2 regions of the Vibrio navarrensis genome follow, and region 1 is predicted to be linked to the other one. Evidence: predicted binding sites of a transcription regulator. Region 1 holds the regulator's gene; the other holds the start of a gene.
What was found. Region 1 encodes CRP, which controls carbon source genes, mostly activating them, when cyclic AMP is high. Its sites were predicted from a motif close to TGTGANNNNNNTCACA; they were not measured.
Positions count from the first base shown of each region.

Region 2: the regulator CRP is predicted to act here: its motif matches at 2,234-2,249, upstream of I3X05_RS04180 (CidA/LrgA family protein).

Region 1 covers NZ_CP065217.1:3,210,740-3,217,280, forward strand. The annotation lists gene I3X05_RS15215 (hydrolase) at 1-516, shown strand, start outside; gene I3X05_RS15220 (YheU family protein) at 560-772, shown strand; gene I3X05_RS15225 (phosphoribulokinase) at 903-1,772, shown strand; gene crp (cAMP-activated global transcriptional regulator CRP) at 2,015-2,647, shown strand; gene ltrA (group II intron reverse transcriptase/maturase) at 2,707-3,999, opposite strand; gene I3X05_RS15240 (DUF1338 domain-containing protein) at 4,612-5,403, opposite strand; gene astD (succinylglutamate-semialdehyde dehydrogenase) at 5,587-6,541, opposite strand, start outside.
Region 2 covers NZ_CP065217.1:914,303-920,843, forward strand. The annotation lists gene glnS (glutamine--tRNA ligase) at 1-4, shown strand, start outside; gene fcrX (ferric iron uptake transcriptional regulator FcrX) at 112-561, opposite strand; gene I3X05_RS04170 (DUF4442 domain-containing protein) at 756-1,259, shown strand; gene I3X05_RS04175 (LysR family transcriptional regulator) at 1,256-2,146, opposite strand; gene I3X05_RS04180 (CidA/LrgA family protein) at 2,250-2,684, shown strand; gene I3X05_RS04185 (LrgB family protein) at 2,698-3,387, shown strand; gene fldA (flavodoxin FldA) at 3,431-3,964, opposite strand; gene I3X05_RS04195 (DUF2788 domain-containing protein) at 4,013-4,234, opposite strand; gene I3X05_RS04200 (alpha/beta fold hydrolase) at 4,347-5,114, opposite strand; gene seqA (replication initiation negative regulator SeqA) at 5,207-5,740, shown strand; gene pgm (phosphoglucomutase (alpha-D-glucose-1,6-bisphosphate-dependent)) at 5,831-6,541, shown strand, end outside.

The DNA of each region.
Region 1 (6,541 bases):
CAAGACGCTCCTCTGGTGGACGCCGCCACCATCGTTTCCGCGCCACTGGATCTTTCGGCTTGCTCAGAGCGTATCGAGCAAGGCTTTTCTCGCATCTATCGCCGTTATTTGCTCTCGTCACTGAAAAAGAACGCCTTACAAAAGCATCATCTGCTGTCAAATGCGTTGGCCATCTCGCCCCGTTCGATCAAAAAACTCACCCGCTTGTACCAATTTGACGATCTGATTACCGCGCCACTGCACGGGTTTAAGAATGCGCTCGATTACTACCAGCAGTGCTCGGGCTTGCACAAGTTACGTGAAATCCGCATTCCTACACAGATTATTCACGCCAAAGACGATCCGTTTATGACCGATGCGGTGATCCCCAAATTTGTCCTACCCGACAACATTGACTATCGCCTGTTTGATCATGGCGGCCATGTCGGCTTTTTAACCGGCAGCGCGCTGCATCCCCGCTTTTGGTTAGAAGAATCGCTGCCGATCTACTATGAAAGCTTGGCGGTTTCGGCATAATAGCGCGGCATTTCCTTATTGAGCATAAAGTAAAGAGGTATTTATGATCATTCCTTGGCAAGAGATCAGTGCCGATGCGCTGAGCAATTTGATCCGCGAATTTGTTCTGCGTGAAGGCACCGACTATGGCGAAAGCGAAGTCTCGTTAGAGCAAAAAATCGAGCAAGTAAAAACCCAGCTCAAGCGAGGTGAAGCGGTGATCGTTTTCTCGGAACTGCATGAAACCGTTGATATTCAGCTCAAGCAAAAATTTTAGTTGGCCGAGATTTTTACCGCACCTTATCCCATGACAAGCACGTGGAACGTGTTATAGTGGCCAAACGATTGCACATGCCGGAAGCCACATTCCGGCCCGACAGGTAAGTACTACAACGACAGGGTTTGTCATGTCAGCAAAGCATCCAATCATCGCCGTCACAGGTTCGTCCGGTGCCGGCACGACGACAACGTCAGAAGCATTTCGCAAAATGTTCAATATGATGTCCATCAAGCCCGCTTGGATTGAAGGGGACAGTTTTCACCGTTTCACTCGCCCCGAAATGGACGTTGAGATCCGCAAAGCGCGCGAGCAAGGGCGACATATCAGCTACTTTGGGCCGCAAGCCAACGATTTTCCGGCGCTGTCGGAGTTTTTCCGCCAGTACGGCAAATCGGGCACGGGTGAAGTGCGCCGTTATCTGCACACCTTTGACGAAGCCGTGCCTTACAACCAAATGCCCGGCACCTTTACCCCATGGCAAAAGCTGCCCGATAACACCGACGTACTTTTCTATGAAGGGCTGCACGGCGGGGTGGTCGATGGTGAAGTCAACGTTGCCCAGCACGTAGATTTTTTGATCGGCATGGTGCCAATAGTCAACTTGGAATGGATTCAAAAATACGTGCGCGATACGCGTGATCGCGGTCATTCGCGCGAAGCGGTGATGGATTCGATTGTGCGTTCAATGGACGACTATCTCAACTACATCACCCCGCAATTTTCACGCACTCACATTAACTTTCAGCGCGTCCCGACGGTGGATACGTCCAACCCACTCAATGCCAAAGGCATCCCGAGTTTGGATGAGAGTTTTGTGGTGATTCGCCTGCGCGGTATCAAGAACGTCGACTTCCCTTACCTATTGGCGATGATCGACGGCTCCTTTATGTCGCGACACAACACCTTAGTGGTGCCGGGAGGCAAAATGAGTTTCGCTATGGAACTGATTGTACAGCCAATCCTGCAACAACTGATTGAAACAGGCAAAATTGGCTAAAATTTGAGGCCGGTTCACGCTTACTTTTCATACCGTGATCATGTGCACAATTTTGCGTAGAAAATCCCATTCTCGACACGATTAAAATCAAGAAATCGTTTTCGAAAAAGGATACTATTTCAAACCGAAACACAAGATAGCTTGCAGCATCAATCAAGAGCTCTTATTCTAGCAAGTCTATAACAAGGCTTGGCTAAAATATGGATAGCGGCAAGCGTACCCTGCAGAGGAAGTGAGATATTATGGTTCTAGGTAAACCTCAAACCGACCCAACACTAGAGTGGTTTCTTTCACACTGTCATATTCATAAGTACCCTTCAAAAAGCACGCTGATCCACGCGGGCGAAAAAGCAGAAACTTTGTACTACATAGTGAAAGGTTCTGTTGCCGTGCTTATCAAAGACGAAGAAGGTAAAGAAATGATTCTTTCTTACCTGAACCAAGGTGACTTTATCGGTGAACTAGGCTTGTTTGAAGAAGGCCAAGAGCGTACTGCCTGGGTTCGTGCAAAATCTCCTTGTGAAGTGGCTGAAATTTCATTCAAGAAATTCCGTCAGTTAATCCAAGTCAACCCAGACATTCTCATGCGCTTGTCAGCACAGATGGCAAGCCGTCTACAAGTGACCAGCCAGAAAGTGGGCGATTTGGCATTCTTGGACGTGACTGGCCGCATCGCTCAGACACTACTGAACCTAGCCAAACAACCCGACGCAATGACGCACCCAGACGGCATGCAGATCAAGATCACTCGTCAAGAGATTGGTCAGATTGTTGGTTGTTCGCGTGAAACCGTTGGCCGCATTCTGAAAATGCTGGAAGAGCAGAACCTTATCTCTGCGCACGGCAAAACCATTGTTGTTTACGGGACTCGTTAATTTCACGCCAGAAATCGACGTTCAATCGAGTAGGAGGAGGCCTCACGGCCTCCGTCCTCTCACACCACCGTACAAGCGTGGGTCGCATACGGCGGTTCCGAATACACTTTTAGTGACTCATACCCATCTCTCAATGAGTAAAGCCCCCTCTCCTCGAACCATTTGATTGGCATTGCGTGATTCAACTGGGGCGAGAGTGCTAAGCGCCACCACCCTTTATCTGACATCGCCAGCTTCCACGCATTTCGCTCTGTTACACCTTGTCGTTGTAACCATGTCGCTATGCTGTATCTGCGTTTGCGCTGTTTCAGGCGGTAGCATCTCAACCGACGCCGTATCCATTCGTCTAAGCGCTGCATCGCACTTTGACCTATGGCGAGCTTGAAGTAGTGCTGCCAACCTCGTAGGTATTGGGTTAACTCGGTGAGGATTACCGACAACTCTCGACCTCGATTTCGCTTCGTTATTTTCCGCACTCGCTTCTTCATTTGAGCTTGTGCCGATTTTGATATCTGGAGGGTTCCGTCTATCTTGAAGCTATGGCTTAGGTAAGCTCGCTCCGTCACTCTTGTTGCTGCACTTTTCTCACGATTTACCGTGAGCTTTAGCTTCTGCTCCAAGAACTCCGTTATCGACTCTTTGACTCGATGGGCGGCTTCCTCACTAAGAACGTAGATTTGGCAGTCATCTGCATATCGACAGAACTTATGCCCTCTTCGCTCTAACTCTTTGTCCAGTTCATCTAATACAATATTGGAAAGTAACGGAGATAATGGCCCACCCTGTGGTGTTCCTCGTTGTCTTCGCTCTACTAACCCATCTCGCATTAAGCCTGCCTGTAGATAGGACCTGATGAGCTTTAATACTCGTTTATCACTAATGTCCTTAGATAATCTGTGCATCAGCCTATCATGGTTCACCGTGTCGAAGTATTTGGCTAGATCGATATCCACTACATAACCCCGCCCTTCTCTGATATAGCGGCTTGCTGCCGCAAGCGCATGATGCGCACTGCGGTTCGGCCTGAACCCGTAGCTGCTGTTGGAGAACGTCGGCTCATAGAGCTCTGACAGTACTGATGTGATCGCCTGTTGGACTATCCTATCCAGTACCGTAGGGATACCTAATTGCCTGACGCCACCATTCGGCTTGGGGATTTCTACACCCAGAACTGGTTGAGGTTGGTAGCTTCCGTCCAGAAGACTCTGGCGGAGCGCTTGCCCATTTGAAGCTTGTCGAAGTTTAGAGATGGTCGCTGTGATGTCGAGTCTGTCGACACCTGCGCACCCCTTGTTCTTCTTCACGCGTCGAAGGGCATGGTTCAAATTCGCTGAGGAGCTGATTTGTTCCATCAGCGGAGTGGGGGTCACCAAGACTCGTCCTCCTTTCTACGCCGATCATGCTTGTCATTCTTCGTGACCATGAGCTTTACTTGCGGTATTGCCTATTGGGACGTAGAGATGTTTTCCATCTTGCTATGACTCCACATCATTGAGTAAATAGTGACTGCTTCTTGATATATTCAGTTCTGGCCTTCCTTTGAGTTGTACTTCCTCAAAGTACTATGCCTTCTGCTGACTTCTCATTGCCCATCACACAACATCACTGCTGTGTTGGTCTCATCTGAGACAGGCAATGAGCTCTCCCGAGGTAAGACGTTGCTCTTTCCCTTGGTCATGCCTGATTTACCTATACACACTTCCCGTCGAGGCATTGGGCTATTCTATCTATTGCTAGGTTACCCAAGTTGTACAGGCCTACTATCAGGTTTCTGTTCGTCACAACCAAGTTTTGCCGTTTGCTTCCTTCAGGTTTCACCTCACGGTGAACACCCTTGCATAGGCTAACGGTTCTCGCTCGACTGAGCCCGTAGAGGACTTTCACCTCCTAGATCAACGCCATGCTCGGCGCACAATTGCAAAAAGCCACCCTGCGGTGGCTTTTTTGTTGGTTCGTGATGCGTCTTAGCCGTTGGTGCTTTCAAAGATCTTGTCTGCCGACGCGGCCACAAAACCTGGGTACAGATCGCCGTTTTCCATCGGGTAGCGTTTGGCAAACTCGTAAAAACCACCGGGAATGATTTCACTGCCTTCAATAAACTGCACCGCCACTTTATCTGCCATCGTGGAAGATTGCTCCAGCAGCACTTCCGGCGTGCCCTTCACTTCACCGCCAATTTCATTGATGGTAAAGCCCGCTTGACGTAAGTGATCGTTCACGCCTTTCACCGAGTCAAATGCTTTGAGCTGATTGACGCTGACCGTAAAGTGATTCGCGCCGTAACCATGCGCCGCCAACCAAGAGGCATATTCACTCTCTTTTGCCAGCGTTTGATAGTCCGCAAAACTCAAGTCCCACAAGCGACCAGCGTAAAGGAACTCGTGGCCTTGCAATTGGCTTGTATCCACTTGAGCAACCAGTTTTTTCACAATCGCTTGCAGCGCCTCTGAGCATTCATCGATTTTCAGCGCACTGATGAAGACTTTAGGCTGAGTCGGATCAGGGTGCTCAAAATGTTTGGCTACTAATTTTTTGCTTTCAAACAGATAGTCGCCACACGCTTTGTAGCCTAATTCGATAAACGGTTTCGCCAGAGTTTCAATGCCAAGCGGCTCGACGTTAAACGTTCGTAGCGCGATATGGTCGTTGATCAGGGCTACATCTTCTTGCAATAGTTGATGCACTTTCGCCGCGGAAGGACACAGGCGTTGGATATAGTCGTTCCATAGCGATTCAAATAACACAGCTGGCGTCATAACGCCTCCTTGTTGTATCGGTTCACATTATCAGAGTATCGGGAGTGGACTGCGGCGGTGCGTGCAGAAATCACCGCCGCAATCCTCAACCTGTGACGTTCATGGTTTGAAAGCAAACAAGCCTGCACTACCAATGATGGCTCGAAGTAGCGCAGGTCAGAGACCTAAAGGTCGTTATCGTTATTAAAGTTCCACACCCGGGCTAAGCGTGGCGGGTAGTTCCGTTTGCGCCCCTTCCATTGATGCCATTGGGTACGCGCAATAATCGGCGGCATAGTAAGCACTCGGGCGTAAGTTGCCCGACGCGCCCGGTCCGCCAAATGGCGCATCGCCACTGGCGCCCGTCAGTTGGCGGTTGCGATTGACAATGCCAGCACGGATGTGATCGACAAAGTACGCCCACTCGTTATCGTCGGTCGAGACTAACCCAGCCGACAAACCAAAACGGGTGTCATTCGCCAGCTCAACCGCACGCTCGAGTCCTTGATAGCGCACCACTTGCAGCAGTGGTCCAAAGTACTCTTCGTCAGGCAAATCTGCGATCTGAGTGACATCAATAATTCCCGGTGAAACAAAGGCGGCCTCGCCCGCTTTGGCTTCAATTAAGCTTTCACCGCCGAGCGACTGCAGATTGGCCTGTGCGTCTAAGATAAAGCGCGCGGCCGCCTCAGAAATTTGTGGCCCCATAAAAGGCGCAGGGTCGGCAAACGGCTGATCAACTTTAAGTTTTTGCACCGCGTCAACCAGACGAGTAATGAGTGCGTCGCCCTTTTCCCCCAGCGGCACATACAAACGGCGTGCACAAGTACAGCGCTGACCAGCACTGATAAATGCCGATTGAATGATGGTGTAAACCGTCGCCTCAAGATCGCCGTACTGCTCTGAAATCACCATCGGGTTGTTGCCGCCCATTTCCAGTGCCAGCATCTTGCCGGGTTGACCAGCAAACTGACGATGCAGCAGATGGCCCGTGTTGGCGCTGCCAGTAAACAGCAGGCCGTCGATGCCTTTGGACTGCGACAAGGCAATCCCAGTCTCTTTACCACCTTGTACTAGGTTTAGCACGCCACTTGGCAGACCCGCTTCTTGCCACAGTTTCATCGCAAGCTCTCCCGTCCAAGGCGTTTGCTCGGACGGT
Region 2 (6,541 bases), 1.2 Mb from region 1:
ATAAGTTCGTTATCCGGCAAGCATAATAAAAGACCAGCACAATGCTGGTCTTTTAGCTTTAGTCTCAATTTGTCCTATAAAAAAGCCGACTTTTATCGGCCGGCTTTTTTATCAATTCTTGAGTTTATGCGCGTCAGGGTCCGTTTTACATGAGCCGTCTGCGCATTTACCGTACAAGTATAAACTGTGGTTAGTCAGTTTGACGTTGTACGCGGCGGCAATTTCTTTCTGACGTTCTTCGATGAGATCATCAGAAAACTCAATCACTTCCCCACAATCGAGACAAACAAGATGGTCGTGATGATGTTGGGTGGAAAGTTCGAAAACCGATTTACCACCTTCAAAGTGATGGCGAGTGACAATACCGGCATCATCGAATTGGTTCAACACACGATATACTGTCGCAAGACCTATTTCTTCGCCAAGATCAATCAGCTTTTTATAAAGGTCTTCAGCACTGATATGTTGGCAATCTGGTTGCTGTAGTACTTCTAAAATTTTTAGCCTTGGAAGGGTAACTTTAAGCCCTGCATCCTTAAGCGCTTGGTTGTTGTCTGACATATACTTTCCCGTCGATGATCTGCCGCAGAGTACAGAATTCAATATTCAAATCATTATAGGTGAAGCAGCCTTAACAATAAACCACGAACTTCAAAGGGTTACTAGAATCTTTTTGTAAATTGTGGCTGGCTCGCTTATATTGCTCATCAGACCAGTTACAAAGTGTTAACAATAGAACTAAAGCAAGGACAGCGATGAACAAGCAACTCGCCAGGATCTATAAGCCGGGGATCGTCAAGTTTGCCCTCAATATTTGGCCGCCATTTTGGGGCGCAGGTATCCGTATTTTGCGTATTAGCGACGATTTTCGCACCGTCGATATGAAACTTAAACTGCGCTGGTGGAATAAAAATGCCAACCGCACCCAATATGGTGGCAGTATTTTCTCTCTCACTGACCCTGTTTACTCACTGATGTTGATGGGTATCTTAGGCGAGGAGTACTATGTGTGGGACAAAGAAGCGAGCATCAATTTTATCAAGCCGGGGCAGAGTGATCTTTTTGCCCAGTTCGAAATAACCCAGGCGATGCTGGACGAGATTTATGCCATGACTCGTTTTGGTGATAAGTGCTTTCCCGAGTTTATCATTCATGTCAAAGATGTTAAGGGCACGGTTGTGTCCGAAGTTCATCGTAAACTGTATGTACGAAAAAAGCCGAAATATCGTGAGCGACTTGAAGAGCAACAACAAAGTTAGTGGCCATTCGTCAGTGCGTAGTCACGGCACAGTTGCAGCCAAGCTTCACTGGTTTTTGATAGGTAGCGGTTACGATGCCAAATAGCACCCAAGCGCCAGTCAATCCCGGGGTTGATTGGCAAAACCAATACCCCCTCGGTATGGTTTCGTTTACACAGCGGTGCTGGTAAAAAGCACACACCAGTGCCACTTTTCACCAATGCGACAAGAAAATCCCACTGGCTACTGCGTGCAGCAACCTGAGGTTCGAATCCTGCCTCATGACAGCGCGAAAAAATGTGCTCACTGAGAGTGAACTCTGATGTGTAAAGGTACAAGGGTTCATTATAGAGTTCGACCCATCGAACGCTCTGCCGTGTCTTCCAGTTGATATTCTCTGGTACAACGGCGTGAATGGGGTAGTTGTCCAATTCTATGCTTTGCAGCTCATTGTTAATCTGTGGCGATAACATAGTCATGGCCACATCGATTTCTCCATTGAGCAAAGCTTGCTCAATTTTACGCCCTCCATACTCAACGACAGTCAGCTCAATGTTTGGGTAGCGTTGTCGGTATTGGCGAAACAGCCCGGCATAGAGGTGGCCAACCATAGGGGGGATCCCTAAGCGCAAATGGCCACGTCGTAACTGATCCAGATCCATCAACTCGGCTTCCAGTTCATTCATCTGAGTGAGCACGATTTGGGCTCGCTGATAGACGATCTCACCAGCCTCAGTCAGCCAAAATCGCCGTCCTTCGCGATGCAATAGTGGTTGGCCAAGTTCGCTCTCTAAATTGCGAATCATCTTACTGATGGTTGGTTGGGTAACGAACATTCGCTCGGAAGCCTTAGTAAAGCTTTGCTGTCGCACCAGTTCCACAAAATAGCGCAAACCTCTAACGTCCATATCTCCTCGCACAAAACAAAGTATGCCAATTTGGCATGGAAATAATAATTTAAAGTCATTTTATGCAGGTTTTGAGCTTGAATACAATGTGATTAATCTCTCTATTTTCAAAGTGAATCACATGGTGAAACTCAAAAATGGCTTAAAAATTTGGCTGCAGGTAGCGATGCTGTCGCTGATCTGGTTTGCGGCGGATGCGCTTGTGCGTCTGTTTAACTTGCCACTGCCTGCCAATCTCACTGGCATGCTGCTTTTGCTTCTTTTACTGTTTAGTCGGATGGTCAAGATTGAGTGGCTGCGTCTTGGTGCCAGCTGGCTCTTGGCGGAAATGTTGCTGTTTTTTGTCCCTGCGGTTGTGGTGGTGGTCAACTATCAAGAGATGATGAAGCAAGAGGGAGTGAAAATTTCCTTGGTACTGGTCATCAGCACGTCTCTGGTGATTGCAGTCACCGCTTGGGTGGTGGATAAAACCCATCGCCTAGAGCGCCTTTTAGCCCTACGCAGGCGCCGTGCATCCTATGTTACAAGAGGGCACTAATATGGAATTGACTATTTCTACTCCCGCGTTGAGTGCAATCTGTTTTGTTTTGACACTCTTGCTCTATTACGCAAGCAAATACCTTTATCGCAGAAGGCCTAGCTTGCTGTTAATGCCCCTCTTGTTGGCCCCGCTTCTTTTGGTGGTGATGGTGACGGGGTTGCATATTCCTTATCAAACCTATATGGCTGATTCACAGTGGCTACTTTGGTTACTTGGGCCTGCGACGGTTGCTTTTGCCATCCCTGTGTACGACAACCGAGTCTTGATTAAGCAGCATTGGTTGTCGCTGACAGTGGGTGTGTTGGTGTCGGTGGTTGTCGCGGTTGGCAGTACGGTTGCGTTGGCGCGTTTATTGTCTCTCCCTGAGTTGCTGCAACGCAGTTTAGCAATGCGATCCATTACCACGCCGTTTGCCGTTGAAGCGACCAAAGTCATCGGTGGGCAAAGTGAGCTTGCTGCACTGTTTGTCGTCTTGACTGGCGTGATCGGGATGGCTATGGGAGAGATCATTCTAACAAGTTTGGCCATTCGTTCTCGGCTGAGCAAAGGGGCAAGTTTAGGAGCCTCAGCCCATGGTGCAGGTACCGCGAAAGCGTATCAGCTAGGAAGTTCGGAGGGGGTGGTATCCAGTGTGGTCATGATGTTGTCTGGCATGGTGACTGTACTGCTCGCCCCTTGGATCGGTCACTTACTTTGGTAAAACGCAAAGCAAAAAAATCCCCTGTCGAAACAGGGGACTGATATCAATCTTCTAGCTCTGCGAGGCACATCTCTTCATAGATCTGTTCAACCCAGTTTTTCACGCGAGACTCGGTCAGTTCTGGCTGACGATCTTCGTCGATGCAAAGGCCAATGAACTTGCTATTGTCGCCTTCAACCAGTGCTTTCGATGCTTCGAACTCATAGCTTTCAGTAGAAGTATGGCCCAAAATCGTGCCACCTTTTGACTCAACGATATCGCGTACGGTACCCATGGCGTCACAGAAGTACTCTGCGTAGTCTTCTTGATCGCCACAACCGAAAATCGCCACCAGCTTGGTTGAGAAGTCGATTTGCTCTAATTCCGGGAAAAAATCATCCCAGTCACATTGAGCTTCGCCGTAGTACCACGTAGGAATGCCAAGAAGCAGCAGATCGAAATTATCGATGTCTTCTTTGCTGCTCTTTGCAATGTCTTGTACGTGAACGAGTTTTTTACCTAGTTGCTTTTGAATCATCTTAGCAACGGCTTCAGTATTACCTGTGTCGCTACCGAAGAAGATACCTACACTTGCCATAGAGTTTATACCTTTGATTATGTCTGTTGTGGCACGAACCTGACGGATTTAACCCAAACCAGTGCCTTCCCAGCTAAGCTGAATGAGCCCTTTTGCGATAAAACCAGCACAGCCAAGGAAAAGTACCAACCATACAATACGACGACCAAAAACGGGAACATTACCTTGCTGCAACACATCTTTAATGGCCATACCAATAAGAAAGAAGATAGACGCAAAAAGAAGGTCGAGTCCAATCGATTCCAGCATGTTCATGTAGTCGTAAAGCATGATGTCCCTTAGTGCCAATTTAGCTTGCGCGCACTATATCACTGTTGGACAACAAAGTTAATGCACGCAGCACCTGCGAAGGCCAATAAAATGACGTCACTTTTCTGATTTGTTAACTGACAATAAATTTTCGGATCGCACGTAACACTTCTGCTGGTTTTTCAGCATGCAGCCAGTGCCCCGTATTGGCAATCACATGCGCTTTTGCCTGTGTGAACTGCTGCACAACGGCGGCCTGATGTTCATTCTGCAGATAGGGAGAATCCCCCCCTTTGACAAATAGCGTTGGGATATCTGTCTGTGGGATAGGCTCCCAGCCTAGAATGGCGTCGTAGTTGTTGATCAATGAGTCAACATTGAAGCGCCAAGCGAGATGGCCGTCTTGATTATAAAGTGATTTGGCAAGAAATTGCCTTACGCCATCCAAAGCAATGTGCTTGGCAAGTAAATCAAGTGCTTGGCTGCGGCTGGTCGGCTTATGCTGAATCACGGAATGTAATCCTTGGAACACATCGTCATGGCGTCTGACTTGATAGGCTACTGGTGCCATGTCCAAAACGATGAGCTGTGAGACTATTTGTGGTGCAATGGCGGCCAATTTCATCGCTACCTTGGCTCCCATCGAGTGGCCAATCACGACAGCATGGTCAATCGAAAGCGCCTCCATAGTGGTTAGCACGTCTTGAGCCATGAGTTGGTAATCATGTTGCAGGCTGTGGAAGGAGAGGCCGTGGTTACGTAGATCCAAACTAAGGACTCGGTGATCCGAAACCAGCTCTCGGGCAAGCAGGCCAAGGTTACTTAAACTGCCAAATAAGCCGTGAAGTAAAACAATGGTTTGTCCTTCACCTTCAAGTTTGTAGTTGAGCAATGATGACATTTTATCTTATTCGTGATGGGTTTAACGTGGAGTATCCGAAAGGATCTCGTTATAATCTCCCAGAGTTTAAACATTGAGATTGTGAAAAGCGAATGAAAACAATTGAGGTTGATGAGGATCTGTACCGTTTTATTGCAAGTCAAACCCAACACATTGGTGAAAGTGCGTCAGACATTCTACGCCGTTTGTTAAATGTGGACGGTAAACCGGTCATCATTACACAAGTTGCTGAACCCAAAGGCATTGTAGTTAGCAAAGATGCAGGCAAAGCCTCCCAGATTGACGGTGTGAAAGAGATGCGCTCGCTGTTGATATCCGACGAGTTTGCTTCATTAAAGAAAGCGATTGATCGCTTTATGTTGGTTCTAACGACTTTGCATCGTATCAACCCTGAAAGTTTTGCTCAGGCAACCAAAGTGAAAGGTCGTAAGCGTTTCTACTTTGCGGATAACGAAGCGACGCTGCTGGAAAACGGCAATACCACCAAACCCAAAGCGATTCCACATACGGGCTTTTGGGTCATCACCAACAGCAATACCAGTCGTAAACGACAGATGGTGGAACAGGTGATGACGCATATGGAATTTCAGCCCGATTTAATTGAAAAAGTAACAGGGTCGATATAAGAAACCTGATAGAAGCCTCATAATGCGCACAGTGATGCCGATATTATGAGGCTTTTTTGTTTGATTAATTTTTAAGAAAGGATGTCAATAATGGCTATGCACCCTCGGGCAGGGCAAAAAGCTCTGCAAGAAGATCTTCACAATATTCCTGCTTTAGTCGCTAACTATTTTTTGATGCAACCGGATGCATCTAACCCTGCGCATAAAGTTGAGTTCGGTACCTCGGGCCATCGTGGCTGCGCAGATAAATGCACTTTTAATGAACACCATATTTTAGCCATTGCGCAAGCGGTCGCTGAAGTGCGTGTTGAGCAGGGAACCAAAGGCCCACTGTTCATCGGGAAAGACACTCACGCGCTCTCTGAGCCCGCCTTTGCTACGGTAGTGGAAGTGCTGGTGGCCAATGGGGTGCAAGTGATTGTTCAGGCAGAAAACGGCTATACACCAACACCAGGCATCTCACACGCCATTTTGACCTACAACCAGAAACATGCAGACAAAGCCGATGGCATTGTGATTACGCCATCGCACAATCCGCCGCAAGATGGCGGCATCAAGTACAACCCGGTGCACGGCGGCCCAGCCGAAGGCGAGCTCACTCAGGCGATTGAAAATCGTGCCAATCAGTTGATCGCTGAAGGCCTACAAGGAGTCAAGCGTATGCCTTTGCTCGACGCGAAAGCATCAACACTGTTTGTAGAGCAAGATCTGGTTAAGCCATACGTGGCTGATCTGGTCAATGTGATTGATATGGAAGCGATCCAAAACGCCAATCTCAAGATCGGTGTGGATCCGCTCGGC